2 regions of the Pelorhabdus sp. sgz311002 genome follow, and region 1 is predicted to be linked to the other one. Evidence: riboswitches for the same ligand, from Rfam matches in the RefSeq annotation. Region 1 holds a riboswitch; the other holds the start of a gene.

Region 1 (5,307 bases):
ATTTTTCAGCCAGCTGAAGAAAAACTTTTTGGCGCTTTAAAGACGATTGAAGATGGCGCCATTGATGATGTAGATATTTTGTTTGGTATTCATTTACGCCATATTCAGGAAGCAAAGCTTGGCGAGGCAACTCCGGCGCTTTGCCATGGCGCCAGTTATATGATGACAGCAGAAATTACGGGAGAGGCAGCTCATGGCGCTAGACCCCACTTAGGCGTGAATGCCATTGAGGCAGCTGCCGCTATTGTTAGCGCAGTAAACGCAATTCACGTAAATCCTGTGATTCCGGCTACGGCTAAGGTGACGAAGCTGATGGCGGGCGGCGCTGCTTTAAACGCAATTCCTGATAAAGCGTCAATGGCTTTTGACCTGAGAGCGCAAAACAATGCAGTGATGGAAGAATTGCAGCAAAAAGTGATTCGGGCGATCGAAAATGGAGCGGCAACAGTGGGCGCAACGGCGAAGATCGAACTGATTGGCGGTTGTCCTGCTGCTGAATATGATTCTGCCATGGTAGCATTAGCAGCGGAGGCGATTACGGCTGTTTTAGGTAAAGAGGGCCTGTTAGATCCAATTACAACGCCAGGCGGCGAAGACTTCCATTACTTTGTAAAGCATAAGCCTTCGCTAAAAGCAGGCTATATTGGTTTAGGCGCAAATTTAACACCAGGACTTCATAGCCCGAATATGCAGTTTGATCAAGCTGCTTTAGGCGACGGAATCGCGGTTCTTTGTTATATTGTCAATAAACTGCTGGGAATAAAAGCATAGACCCATTTATTGAATACTAGTTTTCTTTTCTTTGATACACAGAATCAGGCGGCTGCTGATTATTAAGTAGCTGTCGATTTTGTGTATCTTTTTGCAAGGACTTTATGGCAAAACACAAGGCGGAACAGTCGTCATGAGGTTTGTTCTTACTAAGGTCTCGTAGCTTTTGTACGGCAGCGTCAAAATTGTGGCAGTGAGCATTCACTTCGCCTTGTAGGCTTTCATAGAGGCCGTCAGTCATGAGATAAAAGGCAGCATCGTCTTCGAGCGGTAGCGTGATCGTGCCAAATTCAGGATTCTTAGTAATGCCAAGGTAGATTCCTGGTAAAGTAATCATGGTACTTGCGGCTTTGCTAGCAGTCCAAAAATAGTTAATGCCGCCAGACATGCAAGATAAAGTATGCTGTTTAAAGTCAAAGGTGAAAGTAAGTAAAGCTGCAAAGGTGTTATCAGGAAAATAATGTAGTAGATATTCGTTTAGTTCATAGAGCGAATCTAGCGTCCAATCGCCTTTTTTGGTCATAGTTTCCGTGAGCAAGCTGCTGATTGCTGAGGTATGGAGTGCGGCGGCTACGCTATGACCTGTCACGTCAAGTAAATAACCATGCAATTTGTCGCCTGCGGCGGACCATTGATAGCCGTAAAAATCGCCGCTTACGATGTTTAGCGGTTCAAAGAGCGGAATGATCTTTACTTTGTCGTTTTCCTGGGCGATTGGCAGCATTGATTTTTGGACACGTCCTGCCAGCACCAGTTCATCCTGCAATTCATAAGTCCGTTCAAGTACTTTATTTTCCAGATTGATGTTTAAATGGTAGAGCAAATTTTGTGTTGCTTGATGTTCGGAAATTTCACCTTCAAGGCAGGCATTTACTGTTTGGATTTTTTCGACTTGTTCTTCAAGCTGTGCTTCTTTCTCGCGGAGCAGACCAATCGTATCTTTGATCTTAAGACTCATAGCAATGAAAGTTTGGCAGAGCAGACGCAGTTCTTGTGGCATATTCATGGCATCAGAACCACGGAGTGAACGGAAGTCGTCATTGGCAATTCGGTTGGCCTGCTCAGTTAGCCAAGTGATTGGTTGCTGCAATTGACGGGTTGCCCAGATTGCAATCGGGTAGATAAATAATAGCAGCAAAAGCATTTCAATTCCCATGATTTTCAGCTGTTGATACAATGGGGCCATAACTTCTTCTTCACGTATGGACCCAATAAGCGTCCAGCCTCGTTCTGGCAAAGCATGATAGGCTACTAGCACGTTCTTTCCCTGGTAGTCAATCCAGGAGGCTGTACCTGTTTGGCCAAGCTGAATTAATTGTAAATTCTCTATGGGCAGCTTCATTTTTAACTTAGCGCTTGTCTCGACTTGACCTGATTCAATGAGTTGCTCTAGATAACGCGGTTCAGTCAGCATAACGCCTGCCTGATTGATAAGCAGAATTTCGCCTGTTTTGCCAATCCAGTTATCTCGTAGTAAGTTTTCAAGCGTCTGAGTTCGGACTGATCCGAGCAAAACGCCTTGGAATTGTCCCTGATGATCATAAATCGGTGAGGAAAAATTGATAATGGAGCGGCCACTGTTGCGACCAATTACAATATCTGAGATCGAACTTTGGCCCGCAAGGGCGGCTTGATAGTAAGGCTGATTGGTTGCTTGGGGAAATTGAATCGGACGATTGAGCGTAGAAAAACGGAAGTAACCGTCTTTGTCAATATACGATAGAGAATCAAAATTTTTATTACTATGCTGTACTGACTGCAGCATATCATAGAATTGCTTATAATCAAGCTGGCGAATGGATTCTATTTCACTTAGACTGAGAATGTCATTGGCCCGTTCATCTAGCCAGTAGTTAATCAGGCGTTCCTGAAAAGCGACCCGTTGGCTGATGAGTTCTAAATTCTGCTGTTTGGTAAGTTTGACTTGATTTGCTGCATAAATTGCCATCGTGAGGAGGCTGGGCGCTAAAATTAGTAAAATTGTCCACGCACGAAACTGACGGCTTAGCGTGTCTAGTTTCATAGGGTCCTCCTTTGAATCTTTCGATTCTACATAATTGTCGAAAAATGAAGAAAAATATTATTCTATAATATTTGCGATTTCAGCGCGAACTCCTTTTTTTAGTAGGAAAATTGCAAAAATTATTCTTGTTTTTCTTTAAGAGTCTTGACGCCTTTACAACGGCTTGCTATAATTTTGGCAATTAGATAATTTAGTTTAGGTGCCGCTTTTGGAAGGTAAAAGCGGATAATAGGGAAGTCTGAGCATGGTTTTCCATGTGTAAGCGCGGGCCCGCCACTGTACCGAGGAGGTTCCACAAATTGCCACTCAGCTATCGGGGAAGGCGTGGATACTAATGAATCGGGAGCCAGGAAACCTGCCTAAACTGTAAGATAGTCTTTATGGAAAAAAAGACTTTTGGGAACGATAACTCCCAAAAGTCTTTTTTTTATGAAAAATTTATCGTGATAATGGGGGAGATTCGGTGGATTTATTACAACAAGCAATACAAAACATAGAGCCGCTTGACCAAGCCGCTATGGCGCAAGCAAATGGACATTTGCAGGAACTTTCGTCAAGTAAAGGCCAGCTAGGGAAACTGGCGGAAATGGTGGTTCAATATGCTGGCATCACTCGGCAGGAAAGGCCGCTTGCGCCTAAAAGCGCTATTATCTTGGCATCAGCCGATCATGGCGTTGCCAAACAAGGTATTAGTGCCTATCCGATCGAGACCACTAAAGAAATGACGGCAAATTATCTGCTAGCCCAAGGCGGTACGGCCAATGCTTTTGCTAATTATTCCGGTTCCGATCTTGTGGTTGTCGATATGGGTATAGCGGGAGATTTATCCTTTGTGCCAGGTCTTGTGCAACGAAAAATTGCCTATGGCACGAAAGATTTTACGGAAGGTCCAGCAATGACGCGGCAAGAAGCGATTGCCGCTGTCGAAGCAGGGATTGCTCTGGTCACAGAAAGAGTAAGACAAGGTTATACTTGCTTTTGTCTTGGCGAAATGGGAATTGGCAATACTACGGCTAGTGCAGCGATTGTAGCAGCTTTTACTGGCTTAGCTCCAGAAGTTGTAACTGGTCGGGGAACTGGAATATCAGATAGTCGCATGAAGGTGAAAGTTGAGGTTGTTCGCAAGGCTCTGGCTATAAATCAGATTGATTGCGGTGATGGTCTCGATGTACTTAGCAAGATTGGCGGGTTTGAAATCGGGGCTTTAGCAGGCGTTGTTTTAGGTTGCGCTGCAAACCGTGCGGCTGTTGTGATCGACGGACTGAATACAACAGCTGCGGCGATGATTGCCTATGCGATTTCACCGCGTTGTCAGCCCTATATTTTGTCATCCCATTTGTCAGGAGAACCAGCTCATCGCATTGCCTTATCTTTTCTTGGACTGGAAGCGTGTGTGGATGTTGGCGTAAGACTTGGCGAGGCGATCGGCGCCTCCGTCGTTGTTGATTTATTAAAGGGCGCGTGTCGTCTCTTTGATGGCGACTGGCTTAAGTCAGCAGAGGGCCTCAGTTTTTGGCGGCAAAATTTAGCTGCAATAGATCAGAGCGAGTCGGAGCTGCCAAGTATTAGGCCCTTAGATGAGGCGGCTATGGAAAAATGCCAACTTCGTCTTGACAATTTAACCAAGCCTTTGGGGAGTCTTAAAGCATTTGAAGAACTTGGGCGAAAGCTAGCAGGCATTATCGGTCAGCCACGGCCCCGATCTTGCGACAAGAAGTTGATTTTAACAGGTCCTTGCCAATCCAGCGAAAACGAGAATGAGTTTGTAGCAAAGTTCAAAGTGCTTCAAGCCTTTAGCAAGCATTTTGGCGCAGAGATTCTTGTTTGCCGTCACGAAGAAGCGTCCGAATTTCCTACAGAACAAGGTGTGAGGCAGTTGGTTCAGGCGGGAGTTGACTTTAGCAAGCAAGCCGCTCTATCAAACGAGATTATTGGCATTGGCAGCCTAGAACTTGTAAGTCAAGAGATGGCTGCAGCCAAGACCCTGCTTGCCCGAAGCGACGGCCAAACCTTACTGCCACGATTGGCAAGACTCGAACATTCACAGAACATCTGCTTTTTAGCAGGCCTAATTTTAGGTGCTGCCAGCTATGGTTGCGCAGTTGTTTTAGACGATGACGCTGCTTTAGCAGCTGCTTTGGTTGCTGTTGAGCTGAATTCGACGGTAAAAGACCATTTGGTGGCATCTCATTTGCCCTTTACGGCAGAAGCGACAGGAGCGCTGACGCAACTAGACCTTTGCGCTTATTTCTCATTGCAGCTTACGAAGCCTGCGGGAATGGGCGCTTTGCTAGGATTTTCACTCTTTAATGCTTCTTTGCATGTTTTGAGTGATATGAAAACTTTTGGCGAGGCTGAAGTTTCTGTGGCGCAGGATGGGCCAGGGGCATTGCGACAAGATAAAGCCGTGCGAGAATAGACTGTTACTTTATAAAACCGAACTCTGTGCCAAGAGCAGCTAATTTACTACGATTGCTTACAGCAAATTTACTAAAGAGATTGTTGAGATGGGT
Region 2 (5,307 bases), on a different contig from region 1:
CACTGTGATATTAAACCTCATAATATTATGGTTACCAGTTCTGGGCGGATTAAAGTTACAGACTTTGGGATTGCCAGAGCCGTCACTTCAGCAACGATGGTTCATACAGGTACAATTATTGGCTCTGTTCATTATTTTTCGCCCGAACAAGCCAAAGGCGCGCCAGTGAGCGCTCAATCGGATATTTATTCATTAGGTGTAGTTTTGTATGAAATGCTTACAGGCAAAGTTCCCTTTAACGGTGACTCACCAATTGGAATTGCCATACAGCATATTCAAGAAAGGCTGGTTCCGCCGAGCGAAATCAATCCTGATGTTCCGCCGCTTGTAGAAGCGATTGTCATGAAAGCGATGGCAAAATTGCCTGCTGACCGTTTTGCTACAAGCAGTGAAATGATTAATGACTTAAGGCTTTCACAAGGTTATATGCGTGAAGACAGCACAAGGCTTCTGTCGCGTGAAGAGTATCCGACGCAAATGATTTCAGGCATGTCTGAAGCATTAAAAGAAGCTGGTCATGAACCTACGCGTCTTGTGGCAAAAAACGGAGTACAGCCGAAGCCTTATAATAAAAAATTAATTTTAGCTTTTATCGTCTTTTTTATTCTTTGTTTTGCTGGCGGAGCATTTCTCGCTTTCGGTAAATTTTGGAGCGGAGCAGAAGTCACTGTACCTGATGTAACAGGCAAACAGGTTGAACAAGCGAAAAGCATACTGACAAGCCGGAATCTTCGCGTGTCAGTATCCGAAGTGTTTAATGACAAAGTTCCGATGGGGCAGGTCATTTCACAGTCGCCGGAAGCTGGAAGTGTTGTAAAGGAACAAAGAACGATTAATTTGATTGTCAGTCGTGGTGGGGAAATTGCTACAGTTCCTGATTTACGCGGCTTAAATCGTAAAGATGCGGAAGCCGCGCTCAGAAATGCCGGTCTTAAAGTCGGACGGGTTGATGAGCAGAGTTCTTCCGAGGTGCCGGCTGATGCAGTTATCAGTCAGAATCCGCGACCACCGGCACAAGTCGCTAAGGGAACAGCAGTGGATCTTGTAGTCAATAAAAGTGCGGTCAAAAAAGTGACATTGCCTGATTTTAAGGGCGCTCTGCTTTCCACTGTGACAGCGCAGCTGGAAAATCTTAAATTAAAGGCTGGCTCAGTGACTGAGACGGTCAGTGATAAATATCCTGCTGGTACGATTTTGGAACAGAGACCTGCCGCAGGTGCTGAAATTGCGGAAGGAACTGCCGTTGATTTTACTGTTGCGAAAGGCGGCGGAGGCGGTGGGGTAAAACACGGAAGTCTGTCGGTGACTGTGCCGGAAGGGCCAGCACGCCAGACGGTTCAAATTGTTGTTACCGATAGCAATGGACGGCGCGTTGTCTATGAAAATGTTCATAAACCAGGCGATAAGATTGAAAAGCAGTTAGAAGGAACCGGAACAGTTCGGGTTCAGCTTTATATTAATGGTAGCTTGTCACAGGAACAAAATTTATAAGGAGAGATGCTGGTGCTCAGAAGATATCTATGGTAATGACAGGTGTTGTTGTAAAGGCTTATGGCGACTATTACAGTGTCCAGACAAATCAAAAGGTAATTTTATGTACAGTGAAGGGACGAATGAAACAAGAACGGTTTACCTTAGTTGTCGGCGATCAAGTAGATTATAAGGTAACAGGGGAAGGCAAGGGAATCATCGAGAAAATTCATCCCCGCACTTCGCTATTAAAGCGTCCGCTTGTTGCTAATATCAGTCAAGTTGTCGTAACCTTTGCCTGTTGTAATCCTGACTATTCCCTTGATTTGATTGATCGTTTCTTAGTTCTTGTGGAATCGAGTGCACTGCAGCCTATTCTTTGCTTTAATAAAGTGGATCTAGCTGACCGCGATGAGATGGAAGCCGTAGCAGAAATTTATCGCCGTATCGGTTATAAAGTGTTTTTTACCGATGCAAAATCCGAAGCAGGAATTAGCGAATTACGTGCTTTGCTTGATGGTGAAATCACTGTTTTTTCAGGACCAAGCGGTGCCGGAAAGTCTACGTTGCTTAATGCCATTGAATCAGGCTTACTGCTTAAAACGGGGCAGGTAAGTGATAAAATTGGTCGGGGACGCCATACAACGCGTCACGCAGAACTGCTTCCGTTGAAGTCAGGCGGCTTTGTTGTTGATACACCAGGATTTTCCTTTACGGAAATCACTTTGCCGGAGGATACTGTGAAAACCTGCTTTCCCGAGTTTTATGAGTTACCACAAGCATGTAAATTTAGTTCCTGTCTTCATGATAAAGAGCCGCAGTGTCAAGTGAAGGAAGCTGTGGCTCAAGGCAGAATTTCGTCGAGCCGCTATGAAAACTATGTGACAATTCTGCATGAAGCGCAGGCTAATAAGAAGGGATATGGAAAATGAGTACAATAAAAGTAGCTCCTTCAATTTTATCGGCAGATTTTTCTCAGCTTGGCGCTGAAGTAGCGAAGCTGGAGGAAGTGGGAGCCGACTATATTCACATTGATGTTATGGATGGTCATTTTGTTCCGAATTTGACCTTTGGGGTGCCTGTTGTGGCTGCTATTCGTTCTTTTACTAAGCTGCCTTTTGATGTGCATTTGATGGTAGAAAAGCCTGAGGAATATGTAATTCCTTTTGCGAAAGCTGGCGCCGATATTCTAACAGTTCATGCCGAAGCGACAGTGCATCTTCATAAGCTCTTACAGGAAATCCATAAAGAAAATATGAAAACAGGTGTTTCGCTGAACCCGGCAACGCCGCTTTCCCTGATTGAAGAGGTTTTGCCAGATATTGATATGGTATTATTAATGAGTGTAAATCCTGGTTTTGGCGGTCAGGCCTTTATTCCAGCAGTAACCGATAAGATTGCACGTTTGCGCCGCATGATTGAAGAGCGGGATCTCAAAACGGAAATTGAAGTCGATGGTGGCATCAGCCCTGCTAATGCCAATATTGTTACTGCAGCAGGCGCTACGGTTTTAGTCGCTGGATCAGCTGTTTTTTCCGCGAAAGATCAAGCAGCAGTGATTCGCGCTTTAAAAGGCTGCTAAATTTCTTAACGGTGATATGTTCCTGTTTACTATTTATAAAATGAAAAACGCTTAAATCCCTTGGAATGTAAAGGATTTAAGCGTTTTTGTTTTTGAGTTTATCTTGATACTATTATAAATTAAACACGCAATATTTTGAAAGGTTTGACATATATTGTGATAAATGGTATACTAATTATGAAATGTAAAATGATGTATAATGAAAATTGCATAGTTTGGGATAGGTGCCCGCAAGGGCTTAATAGGGAAGTCCGGTGAAGTACCGGCGCGGTCCCGCCACTGTAATAGGGAGTGAGTCCAAAAAATACCACTGAGGCAAACGTCTTGGGAAGGTTTGGATAAACTATGATCTAGAGCCAGGAGAACTGCCTATCTGTCAGTCACCGTTTTTTTACCCACGAGCGATGGGGAGGGGATTAAATGAGAATAATTTATCTTGTGATGCCAAACCTCCCTGTTTTATGCAGGGAGGTTTTTTAGTATTTCCGAGCAGGGGTTAATTAAATATGTCAAAGTAGGTGCCCGCAAGGGCTTAATAGGGAAGTCCGGTGAAGTACCGGCGCGGTCCCGCCACTGTAATAGGGAGTGAGTCCAAAAAAATACCACTGAGACAAACGTCTTGGGAAGGTTTGGATAAACTATGATCTAGAGCCAGGAGAACTGCCTATTTTATAATCACCGCTATACCTGCGAGCGACGGGGAGGGGATTTGGATAATTGACAGATGCTTTTTAGCAAACATTTTAATTATTTTTCAAATCTCTTGACTTTACGTCAGGAGATTTTTTTGTGTGTTTTACCAAATGTACAGTCTCTTGTGTAAATTATGAAAATATTATGGAGGTATCGTGACCATTTTTGCTGCAGCAATGAGTAGTGATAATAAAAAATTTCTCAGCTTGGCTGTTCCATTGATTATTTCTTCCATTTCAACACCACTCCTTGGCGTAGTCGATACGGCTGTCATGGGGCGATTCCCTCAGGCGGCTTATATTGGCGGCGTAGCAATTGCTACTTTGATTTTCAATACTATGTATTGGCTGCTTGGTTTTCTTAGGATTAGTACTTCTGGGTTTAGTGCGCAGGCTAGTGGGACAGGAGATAAAAAGACTATTACCTCTGCGCTGTTGCGGCCTATGGCGATTGCTTTTATTTTGGGCGTACTGCTTGTAGTCTTGCAGTATCCAATCAAAATTGCCGCTTTTATGCTAGTGACACCGAGTGATGCTGTCAGGACATTAGCAGAAACCTATTATGATATTCGAATTTGGGGAGCGCCTTTTGTATTGACTGGCTATGTAATGAATGGCTGGCTAGCAGGCATGTCTAAAGTCAAACTGTCCCTGTGTTTACAGATCTTCATGAACATCTTGAATATTTTACTGGTATTACTGTTTGTTCGGATAGGGGGCATGGCTGCCGATGGTGTGGCAACAGCAACCCTCATTTCGGAAATAGCGGCTACGGTCCTAGGGCTTGTTTTGATTTACCATATCAAAGAAGTGTCAATTACCGGGATTTCCTTGGCGATATTCTGTAATATAGCGGCGTTCACCGCCATGATGAAGGTCAATAGGGATTTATTTATACGAACAGTATGCCTCTTGTCAGTATATAATCTGATGGCTATATACGGCATGCGATATGGGGAGGTTGTACTAGCGGCTAATGCTGTATTGATGCAAATTCATTTTGTTATGGCCAATTTGCTCGGCGGGATCGGCAATACCGCTACAATATTAGTGGGGAAAGCCATAGGAGGAAAAGATGGTAAGTTGTACAAAAGTACAGTCCAATTAACTGCATTTTGGGGCTGGGTTACGGCATTTCTTTTGTTTGGCGGGGTTTGTTTATTTAAAAACGCGGTGATTGGACTTTTTACTAATCTTAGTGAAGTGAAGCAACTAGCTGACCTGTATATATATTGGGTCGGTCTATTTCCTTTGAGCGCTGTTTGGGGGCTGCAGCTTTATGGCATTTTTGCAGGCGCAACATTGTCGACTCCTATCAGGAATTCTATGCTCTATTCGCTATTGGGCTGTCTCATTGTTTTTTTATTAGGAGAACCATTCTTAGGAAACCATGGCATATGGTTGGCCTTTACGGTATTCAGCCTGGGAAGATCGATATTTCTTTGGATCTATTTACCAGGGCTTAACAAAAAAGTTGCAGTCATTGCAGAAAAATAAAAAGAAGCGTTAATAAAAAGAAGCGTTAATAAAAAGAAGCGTTAATAAAAAGAAGCGTTAATAAAA

The links. A riboswitch is a leader RNA that binds a small molecule or an ion and turns the genes downstream of it on or off. The one in region 1 is predicted to bind cobalamin.
Region 2: another riboswitch for cobalamin. It lies ahead of AC0NJP_RS02755 (MATE family efflux transporter); the one in region 1 lies ahead of cobT (nicotinate-nucleotide--dimethylbenzimidazole phosphoribosyltransferase).

Annotation. Positions count from the first base shown of each region.
Region 1 is NZ_JBWBCL010000004.1:257,274-262,580, forward strand. Features, by position in the region: gene AC0NJP_RS08875 (M20 peptidase aminoacylase family protein) at 1-771, shown strand, start outside; gene AC0NJP_RS08880 (cache domain-containing protein) at 788-2,794, opposite strand; cobalamin riboswitch at 2,975-3,171, shown strand; gene cobT (nicotinate-nucleotide--dimethylbenzimidazole phosphoribosyltransferase) at 3,258-5,213, shown strand; gene AC0NJP_RS08890 (response regulator transcription factor) at 5,218-5,307, opposite strand, start outside.
Region 2 is NZ_JBWBCL010000001.1:530,471-535,777, forward strand. Features, by position in the region: gene pknB (Stk1 family PASTA domain-containing Ser/Thr kinase) at 1-1,491, shown strand, start outside; gene rsgA (ribosome small subunit-dependent GTPase A) at 1,521-2,402, shown strand; gene rpe (ribulose-phosphate 3-epimerase) at 2,399-3,052, shown strand; cobalamin riboswitch at 3,258-3,439, shown strand; cobalamin riboswitch at 3,552-3,734, shown strand; gene AC0NJP_RS02755 (MATE family efflux transporter) at 3,901-5,241, shown strand.